Anatilimnocola aggregata: one gene and its partner. The protein of the gene in region 1 interacts with the protein of each later gene in a pairwise test. Links are inferred from orthologs where the notes say so. Each region holds a gene or a part of one and is shown on either strand. Other genes may lie near its edges.

Region 1 (3,200 bases):
CGCGCAAGATCGATGAAGTCGAGAATGTTCTGCCCTTGGCCGTCGTACAAGCGTTCGCGGCGGACGGCAACCGTCAGGCAGTCGGCACCCGACAGATCGAGGGCCTGCTGCATCTGCGGAAACGTTTCGTATTTGCCCGTGCCAACAATCAGGCGGCTGCGCAGCGTGTGCGTGCCGATGACCAGCGATTCATCGCCGGTCTGTTCGGCGGGCAACGAGACGGGAGGAGCGAGGCTCATCAGCTTACCCGCCCCCAACTAGCGACACGACTTCTAGCCGATCGCCTTCCTGCAACTCGTGTTTTTCGTGCAGCGAGCGAGGGACAATCTCGTGATTCACTTCGACCGCCACACCACGCTGCGGCATCTTCAGGCTGGCCAGCAACTGCGCGACCGTCAACGGGCCGGGCAGTTGCTCCACCTTTCCATTAAGCACAATATTCACAGCAGCAATCGGCGAAAGAAGCGTCTTGAAATGGATTTACTCGGAACGGAGCACAATATTGCGGGCTTTGTTCCCATCGAGCGGAGTCATCGGCGTCGATTGCAGCACGCCCGACGAAGCAGCACCGCGCACCCAGGGGAAAGTATAGGCGGCGAACATGCCCGTGTTGGCGTCGGCCACATACACCACGCAACCAGCAGGGCGGGCATTCGTCGAAGCGCCAACTGGCTCCCAAGCGCCGGTCGTCATTACGTACGAAGGCTTCTTCCCTTTTTCGACGGGCAACTGAGTGGTGACGTTAGTCTTGAACCAGCCCACGAACTTTCCCACGCGGGGATTCATCACAAAGCATTGCAAATCGCCTGTAATGAAGTCGAGCGTGAAAATTCCTTCCACTTGATCGTCGACGCGGCCGGTACACAACGCCAACGTCTCGCTCGTTGAAGCGGTCGAAGCATTCAGCGGCAACCCCTTGGGCCAGGCGGGATGGCTGGGAATCGCATTTGCCGAAGCTTGATTCGCGGTTGTCTGCGTAGACCAGAGCAGACCGGCAGTGGTCCCCAGGCCGAACAGCAACCCCATCGCTAAACCGGCCAGCAACCAAGTCGCTCGGCCACGAAATCGTTTCATCGCCATCGTACTGTCCCTTTGCCTGTGAAGGCCTGCCTGAGAAATCGCCTAAGAATCGCCCCTGAACGGAATGACAAGTGCCTCACGGCTTAGCCCGTCAGACCTCGTTCATCCTATCGCATTCCCCGGCGAATCACCAGCCAAACCGTCGAAAAGGGACGAACGAATGAGCTCACTTTCCGTTACCACCACATCCATGGGGGAGTCGTGCGGTTCGGTCGGCAGTTGGTCGACCATCTGGGCGTCGTAGGCCAGCCCAACCTTCACACAGTCCCCTCGTAGCAGCGGCAGGTAGCGGTCGTAGTGCCCCATGCCGTAGCCCATTCGCTGGCAAGATCGATCGAAGGCCAGCCCGGGAATGACGATGATATCGAGCGCCTGGCTCGCCGTCACCCGCCGCTCGTTCGTGCCAGCAGCGCGCGCCGGTTCGAGAATCCCAAAGCTGCCGGGGACTAATTCGTCGCCAGGAAGCAGCGAGATCATCGCCAGCGTCTTATCGGGCAAACAGAGCGGAATTGCTACTTGTTTGCCGCTCGCGCGGGCTGCTTCGATGAGCAGCTGCGTTTCGACTTCATCCCGAAAACTGACGTAGATCGAGACCACTTGAGCCGCAGCCCATAACGGAATTGCCATCAATCGTGCAGCGATCGCGGCGCTTCTTTCGGCGCGCCGATCGATGGCGGCGCGCCTCGCGCGGGCCTGCTGGCGAAATCGCTGCTTGGGTGAAATCTCGCTGGGGGGCATTCGACCCTTTCTATCTTTCTGACTGCTTGCCCTTGGCGCGAAACGCCTGCAGAAGGCAAACTGCAGAGATGACCACGCTCGATACTTTACCAAATACCGCTCCGCAAACTGGCTCGCTGCCACCCGCCGCCGATCAGGCGCTGCCTCAGGTGAAGCCGCTCTACATCGGCAACGTGAAGGTCGATCCCCCGATTCTCCAAGCGCCAATGGCGGGCTTCACTAACTTTGCTTATCGCCAGATCGTGCGCCAGTTTGGCGGCTCCGGTTTGCTTGCCACCGAAATGGTCAGCGCGCGGAGTTTTGTCTGGCTCGCAGAGCACGAAGCGGAATCCCCCGAACGACTGTGGGGCGTGAAAGAAGAAGCCCGCCCGCTGGCCGTGCAAATGTGGGACAACGATCCCGATACGCTCGCCCGCGTTGGCGAACGACTGGCCAATGAATATCAGGTAAGCGTCGTCGATCTCAATTTCGGCTGCCCGGTGAAAGACCTCACCGAAAAGGCGCACAGCGGCTCGTACCTCCTAAAGTTTCCCGATCGGGTCGGCGCGATCATCGAGCGGGTGGTCAAAGCCTGCGCGCCGACGCCGGTGACTGCCAAGATTCGCCTCGGATGTTCGCACGCGTCAATCAATGCCTGCGAGATTGCCCGCGTTGTCGAAGCCGCGGGTGCGGCTGCCCTGACCGTACATGGCCGCGTCGCTTCGGACTTTTTCCGCGGCAGTGCCGATTGGGAGAAAATCTCCGAAATCAAACAGCACTTGAAGCACATCCCGCTGATTGGCAACGGCGATCTCGATTCAGCTGCGAAAGTCGTCGAAGCGTTTCGACGTTATCACGTTGACGGCGTGATGATTGCCCGGGCGTCGCTTGGTCGCCCTTGGCTGTTTGCTCAATGTGCGGCAGCGCTGCGCGGCGACCCGATTCCCCCCGAACCGACGCTCGACGAACAACGCGACTGGATGCTGCGGCACTACGAACTCGTCTGCGAACGGTTTGGCGAAGAGCGCGGCACGCTGCTCATGCGGAAGTTCGCCTGCAACTATGCCCAGGGCAAAGCGGGGGCCAGGCACTTTCGCGGCGCAGTGGGGAACGTGAACACGCGCTTTGAATTTCTCGCCGTCGTCGCTAATCATTTTCCTAAGCAAGACAACCCGCAACTCTTTCAGCCGCACGATGCCGCCGAGCCGTGCGAAGAAACGTGCGGCTAAAACTCACGGCAGTCCAGCTACAGATTGCAACCACAGCCCGCAGTCCAGACGCGACCATCAGCGGCCATGATGGGTGTGTGCTGGTGAATCGGCGGGCTAGGCAGTGAATTGTTGTAGCCACCCACATGCTTCACCGGCGACCAATCGGGACTGACTGGCGGCAGGGGCGGCGCA
Region 2 (3,081 bases), 7.7 Mb from region 1 along the record:
ACTAATAAGACGTCGCCGCGGATATCGAAATGGGCTGGAAAGCTGACCTCGTTCACCATGCTCAAAAACTTGCCATCAAGCGTGAAGTACTGGAGCCTGGCGTTGGCCCGATCGGCGACCACGAGAGCCGGTTCGCGGTCCGGGCGGTTATCGAGCCAGATGCCATGCGGCGTTTGTAGCTGCCCGGGATCCTTGCCGGCGCCGCCCCAGGTGCGGATCCACTGCGCATCGCGATTGTATTGGTGGATGTAGTGCGAGCCATAACCATCGGCAATATAGAAACCACCGTCGGGACCAAACGCAACATTGGTAGGGCTATATTTGGTTTTAGGATCCTTATAAACGTCGGTTTCATGAGGTCGCCCCTTGGCCCATACCAACTCACCCTTCAGGGTGGTTTTGGTAACGAGATTATGTGTGACGTCGCATAAATACAAGAACTCCTCGTTCCCTTCCTGGCGAATATCGATGCCATGCCCGCCGCCATGATACTCGTCGCCGAACGAGCGCACGAACCGACCTTCAGCGTCGAAAACCACAATCGCGTCCATCGGGTCGCCAATGCGATTCCGATGTTTGATGTAAATCAGCCCGGCCTGGTCGATCGCCACACCATGGGTATCGCCCCATTTGATGTGGCTCGGCAGTTGGCCCCAGTTGTGTTCGCACTCGTACTGAAATTCGTTCTCGCCAACAGTTTTGAGTTTGGTGCCAGTCTTGTCCGCCGCGCCCAGAATGACGGGGCCGCAGGCTGCGCCTGCCACGCCGGCAGCAGTGGACTGCAGAAACTTGCGACGAGAAACAGCCATAGGTTCTACTATCAGGCAAGAAGAACTGGGGGCGGAGCGCGAATCGCTCGATTCGCCGGAAAGTCGTGACCGCGCGATTATAGCGCTCGAAAACGGCAACAGCCAGCATTTGCCGCGGCGAGGCGACTTATTCAACCGCCAGACTTCAGCTGCTGGCTTTCAGATTTCGAGTGTTCAGATTTCGAGGAGTATCGCACCCTATTTGCCGAATTGCTGAAGACTCGTAAAATCGGGGCCTGTTCAGGGAATTTACCCGAGCGCTTTTGTGCCTCTCTCCGACCGTTTGCCGACTTCATTAGCAGGATTAGTTCATGCCCGCCGAACGTACCCTCATATTGCTGAAACCCGACTGTGTTCAACGCCGCCTCATGGGGCAGGTAATCAGCCGCCTGGAAGACAAAGGACTGAATCTGATCGCCATGAAGATGCTGAAGGTTACTTCGGCCCTGGCCAAGGAACATTACGCCGAACACGTGCAAAAGCCGTTCTTTCCAGCCCTTGAGAAGTTCATCACAGCTTCGCCCATTGTGGCGATTGTGGTCGAAGGTTTGGAAGCGATCAAAGTCGTGCGCGATATGCTGGGCGCGACGAGCGGACTCAAAGCGGCTGCGGGGACGATTCGCGGCGACTACAGCAGCAGCCGTCAGATGAATCTCGTGCATGCGTCGGATGGTCCTGAAGCTTCAGCCCGCGAGATTGGCTTGTACTTCAAGGCCGATGAACTGCACGCGTATGTGCCGACTCTCACCCCCTGGTTCAAGGCCGACGACGAGTAAGCGACGACGTGTTACTGGCACGTAATCGACCATTCAACACCATGGGCCCGGCGCGAGCTGGGCCCGGCGCGCATTCGGATAGCCGAGGTCAAAATGCCCAATGCGATGTTTGAAGCCCGCGGTCGCGAATTGTTGCAAGGACTGGTCGATACGCGGCAGCTCAAGCAGTTTCAATACTTGACTGGATCGCTCGGCGCTACTGCCACCATTGAAGGCCGCGGCGAAGTCATCGTCCTCTGCTCGAACAACTACTTGGGGCTGGCGAATCATCCCGAAGTCATCGAAGCAGGGCACGAGGGACTACGGAAATATGGTGCGGGGACCGCTTCCGTCCGCTTCATCTGTGGCACGCTCGCCTGTCATCGCGAACTCGAAGAAACGATTGCCCGGTTTGTCGGGACGCAGAGTTCGCTCAGCTATGTGGCCTGCTGGAATGCGAATGCGGCTGTCTTTCCGACGCTCGCCGGTCCAGATGATGCCATTCTGTCCGACGAACTAAATCACGCCAGCATCATCGATAGCATTCGCCTGGTAGGCAAAGCCACCGAACGTGCGGTGTATAAGCACAACGACCTGAACGACCTCGAGCAAAAGCTTAAGACCACGCAGCAGAAGGCTTGTCGGTGGGTCGTGACCGACGGCGTCTTCAGCATGGAAGGCGACGTTTGTCCTCTCCCCGAGATCATCGCGCTCTGCCGGCAATATGAGGCGATGTTAGTCGTTGACGATTCGCACGGCATTGGCGCTCTTGGCACCACGGGTCGCGGCACTCCCGAACATTTCAATTCGCTGGGGCAAATTGACATTCTCACCGGCACATTGGGCAAAGCGCTCGGCGGGGCAGCGGGGGGCTATGTGGCTGCTTCGCAGACGGTAATCGATTTGCTGCTGCAACGTTCGCGGCCAAGTTTGTTTTCGAACGCCGTGCCCGCTACGGTTGCCTGCAGTGCGCGGAAGGCGATTGAGATCATCGAGCGTGAACCGCAGCGAGTTGCCAAGCTAAATCGCAATGTGCAGCAGATTCGCGCGGGCTTCGATAAGCTAGGGTTCGACTGTCATCCATCGCCGACGGCTATTATTCCGATCATGATCGGCGACGAAGCAGAAGCCATTGCCAAGAGCCGCCGCTTGCTGGAATTGGGCGTGATGGTGATCGGCTTTGGCTTTCCCGTGGTACCCAAGGGACAAGCTCGCCTGCGAGTGCAAGTTTCGGCCGCTCTCGAGCCTCAGCACATCGAGCAAGCTCTCGATGCGTTTGCGAAACTATAAGCGATTCTGCCCGGAGACCTACTGCATCGGCACAATCGTCGTGTGGCCGCCGTGCACGACCATTGAAGCTTCGCCTTTGTACTTCGGCAGGTCCTTGGGCACATCGCGCACGATGCGTCCAATCACGACCGCAGTATCGCCCACTTTCGCCCCTTGATCTTGCAGGCTCTTGGGAGTGACAACGGCGACGGAGAGCGGCCCCGATTTGCGAGCGATCTCAATGGTTG

What was found.
Region 2: the proteins of ETAA8_RS02085 (region 1) and ndk interact in binary tests that used the Escherichia coli proteins (3 or more experiments, as listed by UniProt). The link is inferred for Anatilimnocola aggregata from one-to-one orthologs.

Annotation. Positions count from the first base shown.
Region 1 is NZ_CP036274.1:569,742-572,941, reverse strand. Bases 1-2,880 are described here. They hold ETAA8_RS02085 (5-formyltetrahydrofolate cyclo-ligase), read right to left. Parts: upstream 1,819-2,880; coding sequence 1,183-1,818; downstream 1-1,182. Other genes in these bases: dusB (tRNA dihydrouridine synthase DusB), read left to right, coding at 1,887-2,880; ETAA8_RS02090 (hypothetical protein), read right to left, coding at 481-1,074; thiS (sulfur carrier protein ThiS), read right to left, coding at 244-444; ETAA8_RS02100 (thiazole synthase), read right to left, coding at 1-239. Outside these bases: more of dusB, read left to right, coding at 2,881-3,026; ETAA8_RS02075 (amidohydrolase), read right to left, coding at 3,044-3,200. UniProt on the Escherichia coli protein: Involved in the removal of 5-formyltetrahydrofolate.
Region 2 is NZ_CP036274.1:8,280,802-8,283,882, forward strand. The notes cover bases 92-2,852. They hold ndk (nucleoside-diphosphate kinase), read left to right. Parts: upstream 92-1,120; coding sequence 1,121-1,585; downstream 1,586-2,852. Other genes in these bases: ETAA8_RS31480 (twin-arginine translocation signal domain-containing protein), read right to left, coding at 92-809; ETAA8_RS31490 (glycine C-acetyltransferase), read left to right, coding at 1,679-2,852. In the rest of the region: more of ETAA8_RS31480, read right to left, coding at 1-91; more of ETAA8_RS31490, read left to right, coding at 2,853-2,854; ETAA8_RS31495 (hypothetical protein), read right to left, coding at 2,873-3,081. UniProt on the Escherichia coli protein: Major role in the synthesis of nucleoside triphosphates other than ATP. The ATP gamma phosphate is transferred to the NDP beta phosphate via a ping-pong mechanism, using a phosphorylated active-site intermediate.